DNA from 3 places in the Microbulbifer mixtoriginis genome. Region 1 is predicted to be linked to each of the others. Evidence: predicted binding sites of a transcription regulator. Region 1 holds the regulator's gene; each other region holds the start of a gene.
The links. Region 1 encodes LexA, which represses DNA repair genes until DNA is damaged. Its sites were predicted from a motif close to ACTGTNTNTANANACAGT; they were not measured.
Positions count from the first base shown of each region.

Region 2: uvrD (DNA helicase II) is a predicted target of LexA. The motif match lies at 1,633-1,650, and genes of this name have one in related genera.
Region 3: recN (DNA repair protein RecN) is a predicted target of LexA. The motif match lies at 2,615-2,632, and genes of this name have one in related genera.

Region 1 covers NZ_CP174285.1:674,318-678,547, forward strand. Annotated here, with positions in the region: gene topA (type I DNA topoisomerase) at 1-1,045, shown strand, start outside; gene ACJJI0_RS02920 (DUF6586 family protein) at 1,046-1,534, shown strand; gene ACJJI0_RS02925 (hypothetical protein) at 1,638-1,892, shown strand; gene lexA (transcriptional repressor LexA) at 1,979-2,584, opposite strand; gene ACJJI0_RS02935 (LOG family protein) at 2,749-3,387, shown strand; gene ACJJI0_RS02940 (TetR/AcrR family transcriptional regulator) at 3,781-4,230, shown strand, end outside.
Region 2 covers NZ_CP174285.1:3,486,701-3,490,930, forward strand. Annotated here, with positions in the region: gene uvrD (DNA helicase II) at 1-1,599, opposite strand, end outside; gene hexR (transcriptional regulator HexR) at 1,739-2,593, shown strand; gene ACJJI0_RS15165 (multidrug effflux MFS transporter) at 2,713-3,972, shown strand; gene ACJJI0_RS15170 (GNAT family N-acetyltransferase) at 4,030-4,230, opposite strand, start outside.
Region 3 covers NZ_CP174285.1:2,642,330-2,646,559, forward strand. Annotated here, with positions in the region: gene dnaK (molecular chaperone DnaK) at 1-1,672, opposite strand, end outside; gene grpE (nucleotide exchange factor GrpE) at 1,796-2,437, opposite strand; gene recN (DNA repair protein RecN) at 2,669-4,230, shown strand, end outside.

The sequences.
Region 1 (4,230 bases):
CAGCGAAAGTTTTAAAAATCTGATGGACTACGGTTTTACCGCAAGCCTGGAGGAATCTCTGGATGCGGTTGCCGATGGCGATAAAGGTTGGAAGCAGTTACTCGACGAGTTTTATCAGGATTTCTCTTCTCGGTTGGAAAAAGCTCAGTCCAGTGATGCGGGTATGCGGCGCAACACGCCGACAGATACTGATATCGAGTGCAGTAAGTGCGGTCGCCATATGCAGATCCGCACAGGTTCTACCGGTGTATTCCTTGGTTGCTCCGGTTACGCGCTTCCTCCTAAGGAGCGTTGCACCAACACGATGAATCTGGTCTCAGGCGATGAGGCCGTGGACGCGGATAAGGATGAAGATGCCGAAACCCGCCAGCTGCGGGAGAAACGCCGCTGTCCTAAGTGCGGCACGGCGATGGATAGTTATCTGCTTGATGAGCAGAGAAAGCTACATATCTGCGGAAATAACCCAGACTGTAATGGTTACGAGGTAGAGCAGGGCACGTTCAAAATCAAGGGCTACGACGGTCCGATTATTGAGTGTGACAAGTGCGGTAGCGACATGCAGCTGAAGTCAGGCCGTTTTGGTAAATACTTTGGCTGTACTAACGAAGCCTGTAAGAACACCCGCAAGCTGTTGAAAAATGGCCAGCCGGCGCCACCCAAAATGGATCCGGTTCCTATGCCGGAGTTGGCTTGCCTGAAGGTTGAGGATCATTACATTCTCCGCGATGGTGCCTCCGGATTATTCCTGGCCGCCAGCCAGTTTCCGAAAAACCGTGAGACCCGTGCCCCGCTGATAAAAGAGCTACTGCCTCACCAAAGTGAGATTGACCCTAAGTACAGTTTCTTGTTCTCGGCTCCCTCACAGGATGATCAGGGGCGCGATACGGTAGTTCGCTTCAGCCGTAAGACCCAAGAGCAGTATGTTCAGTCTGAGGAGGATGGAAAGGCCACGGGTTGGAAGGCTTTTTACCGGGATGGCTCCTGGAAAGTCGAAGCGGCGGCCAAGAAAAAGCCGGCAGCTAAGAAAGCGGCGGCAAAAAAGTAAATGAGTAACCCCTATACCGGCCTAGTCACTTCGGCATTGCGTAAGAGTCAGCTGCTGGCCACAAGTAGTTATGACTCTACTATTCAGCGAATGGCCCTGGAAGAAGGTGCTTTGTTGCAGCTGTGGAAAGCCTATCAGGCTTTCCTGGCTGAACTGTCACACCAGCTGCAATTGGGTTTTGAGCCGGAGTCTGTACAGGTTATTTTTGATAGCCTACACAGCCAGGGGAGAGCGAGCCTTGAAGTAAGTGAACTGCAGTTATTGCTCTCAGAGCCAGGGAGTTGGCTTAGCGAATTATTACGCGCGTGGAACCAGCTCTTAAGGCTGCCTACATTAGCGGAGGAAAAGGGGCAAGCTGGCAACCTTATTCCGACCCACAATATCGCCGGACCAGTACCAATTGAGCTTTCTTTCGAGGTGCTGCTTAAATGGCACAAAGCTCTCAGTGAGCTGATACTTAGACAGCGTGCCAATCTCGAGGAGTGCTAAGAGGGCTCCGCTACCTTTCTATTCATCTTTTTGCGCCCACTGAAACTTCTAAATTGCCTGTGGTACACTGGGCGCAAACTGATGTGCAGTGAAGGGAAAGCAAATGTCCTCCGAAACTTTTGAGATTATCGAGTTGGCCAATGGCGATGTGGCTCTGCGCCGTGCCGGCCATGAGGAGGACCCTCTGGTGAGTATTCGTTTCTCAGCCGAGAGTCTCCAATTTTTGCGAAAGCACAAGGTAGCGGTAGCCCGGGCCATGTTAGAGGCGGGTATAGAAGCCGTGCAAAATCTCGATGACCTGGAGCCAGGTTACTTTGAAGAGGAAGAGTCGATGCCGGTTAACCATACGATTCACTAATCTATGGTAAAGGCGAAAAATTAAGTGAAACAACAGCGGCTAGAAGCCGCTGTTGTTGTATTTGATTGGCGGTAAATCTTTTAGTCTCACGGAGTTTGGCGAATAACGCCCACCGCTAATCCTTCGATTACAAAGTTCTTATCCCGCATATCTACTTGGATGGTATCAAAGTCTTCGTTTTCAGGCAGGAGTTGTACCGTTGCCTGATTACCTTTACGGCGGAAGCGCTTAACGGTTACTTCATCATCAATCCGCGCAACCACAATCTGCCCGTTTCTGATTTGTTCGGTCTTCTGTACTGCCAGAAGGTCCCCGTCGAGAATGCCGGCATTTCGCATACTCATGCCGTGTACCCGCAATAAATAATCTGCCGGTGGGTGGAAGAAACTGGCGGGCAGGTCGCAATAATCCTCAATATGCTCGGCTGCCAGAATAGGGTTGCCTGCGGCGACACGCCCCACGATGGGAAGTCCCGATTGGTGGTCGGGAATTCGAATACCTCGGGAGGCACCGGCAACCATCTCAATGGCTCCTTTTCGTGCCAGTGCTTTGAGGTGTTCCTCTGCAGCGTTGGGCGAGCGAAAGCCCAGCTCTTGGGCGATTTCTGCGCGGGTGGGAGGGTAACCTGTGTCGTCCAGGTAGGCTTTTATCAGCTCTAATACTTGAGTCTGGCGTGCTGTGAGATTGGTCATAGATTTACCTAGCGTTTCTGTATTTTTATACAGTTGCTGGGATTATATACAGATTTAAGGATCTCGCAAACTGAGCACCTGCCTGCAGTCCAGCTGCTACATTGTTTAAGAAAACAAGGAATGAAAAGAAAAGTTGAAAGAACTGACAGCAAGGGAGAACAATAATGCTTGATGCGAAAATGGCTGAAGCCTGGAGAGTTCTGCGCATTCAATCTGAGTTGGTTGATGGAATTGAGCGTTTGGTTGCGCTTAACGGGGCGGTAACAGTTTTTGGCGGTGCGCGTTTCACTGAAGATAGCCAGGAATATCAGCAAGGGGTGAAGCTTGGGGAGCTTTTAGCAGCAGAGGGGATACCTGTGATGACCGGTGGCGGGCCGGGTCTGATGGAGGCGTGTAATCGTGGGGCTTTTGAGCAGCCTGGTACTTCAATCGGATTAAATATCGAGCTGCCTTTTGAGCAGGCAGCCAATCCTTACCAAGATATCAGTTTGAATTTTCGCTATTTCTTTGTGCGTAAATTTATGTTTGTGAAGCATGCCGTGGGCTTTGTGGGTTTACCCGGGGGCTACGGCACGCTGGACGAATTATTTGAGGCGCTGACATTAGTACAAACTCAAAAAGTACGGCGATTCCCAATAGTTTTGGTGGGCAAGCGTTATTGGGGAGGGCTGTACGATTGGCTGGTAGATACGGTATTGGAACGGAATTGTATCGACTCTGCTGATCTAGACCTGTTTCATGTGGTGGATGCAGTAGAAGAGGCTGCAGATTTGATTATGAAATATATGCGAGCCAGGGATTAAAAAGTTTTCGAGATGTCTAGGTTACTTTCTTTATTAATTAACAATCGGATAGGGCGAGGAGTAGGGGAGGCAGAAAAAACAGGAATACAGGAAGTAGAGGCCAAATACAGAGCCTACGGCTGTGCCTCGTCCCTAAATAGTAGTTAGCGCCCCTATCTTTCTTCCCACGCAGTGGAATGCACTAAGGCCTATGGGAAGAGGTAGTGGTCAGTCGCTTCGGTAATTACATCTTATCCTGCCAATTTACCAAACCAATTTTGCCTATGGGGATTCGCCAGGTTGGACTTCCCCCTACAACCGTTCTTTCTGTATGTGCAATAAGCCGCCAGCGAGCTGGGAGTGTGTTACTCTGGCCGAAATTAAACAGCTGTTTTAAATGGTGGTTTGATATCTATGAGCCAGATGGATACCGTTAACCGCATCTTGGATGCTGCCGAAGCGCTCTTTGCCGAGCGCGGCTTTACCGAGACATCCCTCAGGACTATTACGAGTACTGCCGGAGTCAATCTGGCGGCGGTCAACTACCACTTTGGTTCTAAGAAAGAGTTGATCCAGGCGGTCTTTGAGCGTTTCCTAACACCATTTACCGATGCGCTGGAAGCAGAGTTGGATCGACGCATAGCTTCTGGCCAACCACTTAAGGTTGAAGGGTTGTTGGAGAGCCTATACCGAGTTGGGTTGGGCAGTCTGAGCCAACTTGGGCTGGATGCTCAGCGCTTTATGCGCCTGCTGGGACTGGCTTATACGCAGTTTCAGGGGCACTTACGCCGCTTTATAGTGTCTCGTTACGGTGATAGTTACCGACGCTTCGCAGGCCTACTGGCCGAGGCCTTACCGGGAGTT
Region 2 (4,230 bases), 2.1 Mb from region 1:
TTCCTCCTCATCTTCCTCGCCCTCGGGCAGGTCCACACCGGCAAAAGAGCGACAAGCAGTGACCAATTCCTGCAAGTTCTCCACTCGTGTCTGGCCCTTCTCACCTTTTTCTTTGCCGTGGAATTCCAGCAGGCCGCTAGTCTCGATCACATCCTCAGCAATGGCATCCAGCTCTTTCTCTTCCGCATTTGCAGCCAGCTGGTTGATCAGATCCAGAAAGCTCTGCAGGGCGTTGCCGGCGCGCGCAGCCAGAACCCGCTGTTGCAACATCAGCTTGGCCGCCTGCCACAGGGAGCAGCCCTGCTCGCGGGCATAGGAGCGCACCATCTCCACCGTGCGCGCACCAATACCACGAGTGGGGGTATTCACTACCCGTTCAAAGGCGGTGTCATCATTGCGATTGCTGATCAGGCGCAGGTAGGACAGAGCATTTTTAATTTCCAGGCGATCGTAGAAGCGCTGGCCACCGTAGATACGGTAGGGCACCTGATCGCGCAGTAGCCCCTCTTCAAGCACCCGGGATTGGGCGTTGGAGCGGTAGAGGATGGCAATGCTGTCGCGACGATTGCCATCGCGCACCCAGTCATTGATACGCTCGACGATGAAGCGCGACTCATCCTGCTCGTTGTAGGCGGCGTAGACGGCAATAGGCTCGCCTTCTTCACCCTTGGTCCACAACTCCTTGCCTAGGCGACCGCTGTTATTAGCGATCACCGCATTGGCGGCGTTCAGAATAGTGGAAGTGGAGCGATAATTCTGTTCCAGGCGCACCGTCTGCACTTCACGCAGATCTGTAGAAAAGTGCTGGATATTCTCGATCTTGGCGCCGCGCCAACCGTAAATGGACTGGTCATCGTCACCCACAGCGGTGATATGGCACTGCTCCCCAGCGAGCAGGCGCAACCAGGCGTATTGAATCGTGTTGGTATCCTGGAACTCATCCACCAGGATATGGGGGAAACGCCGGCGGTAGTGGGCCAGAATACTGTCGTTATTCAGCCAAAGTTCGTGGGCGCGCAGCAGCAACTCGCCAAAATCTACCAGCCCACCGCGCTGACAGGCCTCTTCATAGGCGAAGTAGATGCGCACCATGGTCTGCAACCAGGGATCGGCGCCGGCATTGATATATTGCGGGCGCAGGCCTTCATCTTTCTGCGCGCCAATCCACCACTGGGTTTCCCGCGGCGGCCACTTTTTATCGTCCAGCCCCAGATCTGCCTGTACCCGCTTGATCAGGCGCAGCTGGTCGTCGGAATCCAGAATCTGGAAGTTCTGCGGCAACTTGGCTTCTTGCCAGTGGGCTTTGAGCAAGCGATGAGCCAGGCCGTGGAAAGTGCCCACCCACATGCCAAAGGTATTCACCCCCAGCAACTCTTCGATACGGGCGCGCATCTCGCGGGCCGCCTTGTTGGTAAAGGTCACCGCCATAATGGAGTAGGGCGAGGCGCCCTCCACCTGCATCAGCCAGGCGATGCGGTGCACCAGCACCCGGGTCTTGCCCGAGCCGGCACCGGCCAGAACCAATTGATTGCCGGGCGCGGCAGCTACCGCTTCGCGCTGGGCGTCGTTGAGGGGGTCTAAAATCTGAGATACGTCCATGGGCGAAGATTGTACCAGAGCTGCTGCATAAGACCTGTGTAAATAAACAGGATTTTACCCCGGCTGACAATGCAAAGCCCCTCGCCAGCCGGGGGCGCAGCGGCTAAACTGCGCCAACTGGCATAGAGAAGGAAGTCCTGTGAAACCGGCGGAAGTAACGCAACGAATCAGTGAGCAACTGTCATCCATGCGCAAATCTGAGCGCAAGGTGGCGGAGTATATTCTCGCCAATCCCGATGAAATTATTCATATGCGCATCGTCGACCTGGCCACCGAGGCCCAGGTGAGCGAGCCGACCGTGGTGCGCTTTTGTCGCGCCGTGGGCTGTTCCGGCTTCCAGGAGTTCAAGTTGAACCTGGCGCAACAGCTGGCTTCTAGCCCCAGCTTCGGCCAAATCGCGGTGACCGAGACCGACACCATTGCCGAGTACAAACGCAAGGTGTTCGACTCAACAGTAGATACTCTGCTAAAAGTGCGCGATAGAATTGACGACCGCGCCCTTGAGGCCGCTGTCACTGCGATGGCCGCTTCCAAGCGGGTGGAATTCTTTGGCTTTGGCGCCTCTGGTGCTGTTGCCGCCGATGCCCAGCACAAGTTCTTCCGCCTGCAATTGGCCACCGCCGCCCACTCGGACCACCACATCCAGAATATGTCAGCCATGTCTATGCAGCCGGGCGATGTAGTCGTGGCTATCTCCCAGAGTGGCCGCACCAAGGCACTACTGCGCTCGATGAGCATGGCAAAGGAGCAGGGCGCTCTGGTGGTTGGCCTGGCACCCAGCGGTTCGCCGGTGGCACAGCAGGCCAGTATCCCGCTAGAAGTGGATGTGGAAGAAGATATTGAGATCTATACACCACTGTCCTCACGCATCGCCCACCTGGTGGTGATCGATGTGCTCGCCATCGGCGTTGCCCAGCGCAAAGGCCCCCAGTTGCAAGAGCACCTACTAAAGCTGAAGCAGGGCCTGTACACATTGCGGGAAGACAAACACTGAGGGAAATTTGCAAGAATGCGGCACTGGATAATGTGTCGCAGCCCCTCTACCATGCCTGCTGTATCCGGCAATCTACTGCCACTGCCAACAAGTGCCCCTAGCCGTTCCAGAGCAATTCCATGACATCCACCGCATTATCCGCTGAGCAAAAAGCACCGCGCTGGTTGGTGGTATGGCTAGCGGCGCTGGTCTCCCTGACGCCATTTTCCATCGACAGTTACTTGCCGGCTATCCCGGCCATGGCCGGTGCGCTCGATACCGAAGTGGAGCGGGTGCAGTATTCGGTCTCCAGCTTTTTACTGGGTTTTGCCCTAGGCCAGCTCTTCGGCGGCCCCCTCTCCGATCGTTGGGGCAGGCGACTGGTCGGCACTATCGGCCTGTGCATTTATATCGTCAGTTCACTGCTGATCCTGTTTGCCGACCATGTCGATCAACTGATTATCCTGCGCTTTTTCCAGGCCGTGGGGGGCGGTTTTGCTACAGTGATTTGCGCCGCCATAGTGCGCGATCTGCACAGTGGGCGTGAAGCCGCCAAAATTATTTCTATGATCAGTACCATCATGCTGATCGCCCCCCTGATCGCTCCAGTAATCGGCTCTCTACTGCTAGCAGTGGGTGGCTGGCAGAGTATTTTTGTATTCCTGCTACTGTACGCCGCTGCCATGCTGCTATTAGTGCGCTTACTGTTACCAGAAACTGTATCGCGTTTTACCCGCGCGCGGCGCCAGTTGATGCCATTAGCTTCACTGATTTCCACTTATGGACAAGTGCTACGCAACCGCCGCGCCCTCGGTTTTCTCGGCGCCCAGGCCTGTGTCAGTGGTTCGATGTTTATCTATATCACCACCGCACCCTTTGTCTTTATGGACTACTTCAGTGTCAGTCCGAGCCGCTTCCCGCTGTTCTTTGGCGCCTGTATTCTGGGGCTGATCTGTATGGTGCAGGTCAATATCCGCCTGCTCAACCTGTTCCAGCCGCGCAATATTTTATTGGCTGGCGTCACTCTGCAGATGCTCGGCTGTGGTTTGCTATTACTCGGCACTTTGACCGGTATTAAAGAACTGACTCTGTGGATGGTACCGCTGGTATTGGTAATGAGCTGTATCGGTATTACCGGGCCCAATGCCGCCGCCTGTTATCTGGAGTTTTTTCCCAAAATCAGCGGCAGCGCTAACGCCCTGTATGGCGCCACAATTTTTATCACCGGCGGCGTGCTGGGCGGATTGGTAAGCAGCCTGCACACAGGCACCCTGGTTCCTATTGCCGCGTCCATGTTTGGGTGTGCAGTAGTGGCCCTGTTCTCCAGTCTGGTAATCGCCCAGGCACGCAAACCCATCGACTCGGATATACCAATCACCAGGCGCTTTACCCCGCGTTGAAGAGTCAGTTTTGTGTTCATCTATTGAAAAGAGGGTATTTCGGCCCGGCCATATTGGCTAAGTACTCAGGGACCATATTTGCCACTTCTGTTCCGGAGCTCCACCTAGTTGTTGATAAAAAGCTTGTGCATCTACATTAGTAGAAAGAACTTCCCACTTTATTTTGGCACTACCCCGCTCATAGGCCTCTTTTATTAAATATCCCATCAATGCCCTTCCTACCCCTTTACGGCGATATTCTTTGTTGCCAACTACGTA
Region 3 (4,230 bases), 2.0 Mb from region 1:
TGGCTTTGTCGCCAGCTTCTTCCAAGGTCTTCTTGGTAGCAGAGATCAGACCGTCGAGGGTATTGCGGGTTTGCACCAGCTCCTCGAACTGCTTATCCGCTTCGGCATTCGCCTCTGCGTCTTGAACCATCTTATCGATCTCGTCCTCGGACAGACCGGAGGAAGCCTTGATCACGATGGACTGCTCTTTACCAGTCGCCTTGTCTTTCGCGTGTACGTGCAGGATACCGTTGGCATCGATATCGAAAGTCACTTCGATCTGCGGCACACCGCGGGGGGACGGCGGGATATCGGCCAGGTCAAAACGACCCAGGGATTTGTTCTGGGAAGCCTGCTTGCGCTCACCCTGTACCACGTGAATGGTTACCGCAGTCTGGTTATCTTCCGCAGTGGAGAACACCTGGGACTTCTTGGTGGGGATAGTGGTGTTTTTGTCGATCAGCGGAGTCGCAACGCCACCCATGGTTTCGATACCCAGGGTCAGCGGAGTTACGTCCAGCAGCAGTACGTCTTTAACATCTCCGGACAGTACGGCGCCCTGGATAGCGGCACCCATGGCAACGGCTTCGTCTGGGTTAACGTCTTTGCGCGGCTCTTTACCGAAGAACTCGGTAACTTTCTGCTGTACCAGCGGCATGCGGGTCTGACCACCAACCAGAATTACTTCGTCGACGCCGGAGGCGGACAGGTCGGCATCTTGCAGAGCGATTTTTACCGGCTCCAGGGAGCGAGTAACCAGATCTTCTACCAGGCTTTCCAGCTTGGCGCGGGTCAGCTTAACCACCAAGTGCTTGGGACCGGTGGCATCTGCAGTGATATACGGCAGGTTGACTTCAGTCTGCTGGCTGGAGGACAGCTCGATCTTGGCTTTTTCTGCAGCTTCTTTCAGGCGCTGCATCGCCAGGGGATCGCCTTTCAGGTCGATGCCTTGGTCTTTCTTGAACTCGTCTGCGAGGTATTCGATCAGGCGCAGGTCGAAATCTTCACCGCCGAGGAAAGTGTCACCGTTGGTGGACAGTACTTCGAACTGCTTCTCACCATCTACGTCGGCAATTTCGATAATGGAGATATCGAAGGTACCACCACCCAGGTCGTATACCGCTACAGTGCGGTCACCGCCCTGCTTGTCCAGGCCGTAGGCCAGAGCAGCAGCAGTTGGCTCGTTGATAATACGTTTAACGTCCAGGCCCGCGATACGGCCGGCGTCTTTGGTGGCCTGGCGCTGGGAGTCGTTAAAGTAAGCCGGTACAGTAATTACTGCAGCGTCAACTTTCTCGCCGAGGAAGTCTTCTGCTGTCTTTTTCATTTTCTTCAGAACTTCGGCAGAGATCTGCGGCGGAGCTTTTTTATCGCCTTTCACTTCTACCCATGCGTCGCCGTTGTCGGCTTCAGTGATGGTGTAAGGCACCATCTTGATATCTTTCTGTACAACGTCGTCTTTGAATTTACGGCCGATCAAACGCTTAACCGCAAACAGAGTATTCTGGGGATTGGTCACCGCCTGACGCTTGGCAGACTGACCTACCAGGATTTCGTTGTCGTCAGTGAAGGCAACAATAGAAGGTGTAGTACGATCGCCTTCGGCGTTCTCGATTACACGCGCTTTGTCACCATCCAGTACCGCCACACAGCTGTTGGTGGTACCCAGGTCGATGCCGATAATTTTTCCCATCTGTAAAATCCTCATTTGTTACGCGCTGCCAGCTCTGTTCTGTATGCAGCGCGCGAATAATTCTTGATGTCAGCTATATTGGTGCCGGCCAGCGAAATTCAAGGCCGTTTCACGCATTTGCCGTTACGGGGCCTTACTAACCACAACCATGGCCGGGCGAACCAGGCGACCATTGAGGCGATAGCCTTTTTGAAATACCTCTAGAACCGTGTTCGGCTCCACCTCCCCATTCGGCACCTGGGTCATGGCCTGGTGCAACTCTGGGTCGAAGGGCTCTCCCGCTGGATCGACAACTTCCACAGAATTTTTCGTCAGGGTGTCGACGAAAGATTTGTGAGTAAGCTCGATACCTTCCACCAATGCTTTATTGCTTTCATCAGCGCTATCAATGGTGGCGAGGGCGCGCTCCAGGTTGTCCACAACCGGCAACAAATCCTGCAGCAGTTTTTCCACTGCAAATTTGCGTGCGCGATCCACATCCTGCTGGGCGCGACGACGGGCATTCTGTTCCTCAGCCTGGGCGCGCAGAGCGAGGTCTTTCTGCACCACTAACTGCTCTTGCAGCTTGATAATTTCATCGTGCAGCGCATCGGCGCTCTCGGCTTCTTCGTGCAATGCTTGCTCAGCCTGCTCGCGCTCGGTCGCGGTGGGATCTTCAATCTCCGCGGAAGCCGCCTCGTCTGTCGCTGTCAGGTGCTCATCAGCCAGTGCTTCCGGCTGCACCCCCTCTGTAATCTGATCTTCTTCGCTGCGCTCTCTGGCCACTGCTTTCTCCGTCGCGTCGACTCTGTCAGTAATGAGTTGGGCCCGTCCTGCGGGCTCTGGGGGCTATATGGGGCCATCCCCGCACAGTTCAAGTGGTTTTTTGCGCTAGCGCGCAATAGCTGGAAAATCTGCGCTTGACGCTATAGCTAACCAGAAAGGAATACTGTATAAATAACCACTGATTGGGTATTCAGACCCGCCCATAAGAAAGGACACAGAAGCGATCTCTATATGTTGCTGCACCTGTCTATCAGCCAATTCACCCTGGTGGACCAACTGGAGTTGGAGTTCGGCCCAGGTACCAGCACCCTCACCGGCGAGACCGGCGCGGGCAAATCCATCACCCTAGATGCACTCGGACTCGCCCTGGGTGGTCGCGGCAGTGCCGAACTGGTACGCGCTGGAGCCAACCGCGCCGATATCAGTGCTACCTTCGATATCTCCGGCTACCCCAACGCCAGCGATTGGCTTAAATCCCAGGAGCTAGATAGCGGGCAGGAAGTGATACTGCGCCGCACCATCGGCGCCGATGGCCGCTCACGGGCCTATATCAACGGCCAGCCGGTGACGCTGCTGCAGCAGCGCGCCCTGGGTGAGCAACTGATTGATATCCACAGCCAGCACGAGCACCAGTCCCTGCTGAAGAAGGAAACTCACCGCCGCCTGCTCGATGAGTTCGCCCAAGCCCAGGAGCTGGCTGCCGAAACCCGCAGCCGCTATAAGACCTGGCAGGACCAATACCGCCGCTACCGCAATCTGGCCGACAGCGTTGAGGAGGCCGAGGCGCGCCGCAACCTACTACAGTACCAGCTGCGCGAGCTGGAACAACTGGATTTGAGCGAAGGTGAGATAGAGGCACTGGAGAGCGAGCAGCGTCAGCTGGCCAATGCCGGCGATATTCTTAACGGCAGCTATCAGCTGGCCGCGCTGCTGTCCGGCGGTGAGGGCGATATCGCCGAACAACTGCACCGAGCCCTACAACTGCTTTCCGCCATGCCTGAACAGGCGCCGGCCCTGGTCGAGGTAGCGCAGATGCTCGATAGTGCGCGAATCCAGATCGACGAAGCGGCCGGTACTTTGTCGCGACATATCGATCGCTTCGAGATGGACCCTGAGCGGCTCAGTGAAGTTGAGGAGCGCCTCAGTGCAATTTACCAGGCGGCGCGCAGACACCGTGTACAACCCAGTGAGCTACCGGCCCTGCAGCGACAGCTGCAAGAGGAACTGGAAGATATCGGCACGGAAGATACCTTGGAGCGCCTCGCCGAAACCTGCAGCAAACTGGAAAAAGAGTTTCGGGCAGTCGCAGCAAAATTAAGCGAGCTACGGCGTGAGGCAGCGATCACACTCGCCGAATCGGTCAATCGGCAACTGGTGGATTTGGCCATGCCGCACGCCAAGGTCGAACTTGCCTTACAAGCTCTCGACAAGCCTTGCAGCCACGGCCTGGAGGAAGTGGAAATTTTAATTTCCACCAACCCCGGCCAGCCACCGCGCCCACTGGGCAAGATCGCCTCCGGCGGTGAGCTTTCTCGGGTAAGCCTCGCCGTTCAAGTGGTCACGGCACAAACTTCACGCACCCCCACCCTGGTCTTTGATGAAGTGGACGTCGGCATTGGTGGCGCCACTGGAGACGTGGTAGGCCGACTGCTGCGCCAGCTGGGAGAGACCCGCAATGGCTGTAGCGGCCAGGTGATCTGTGTCACCCACCTGGCTCAGGTGGCTGCGCGAGCCCACCGCCAATATCTGGTGGAGAAGCACAGTGATGGTGAGCAGGCGTTTGTGGCTTTGCG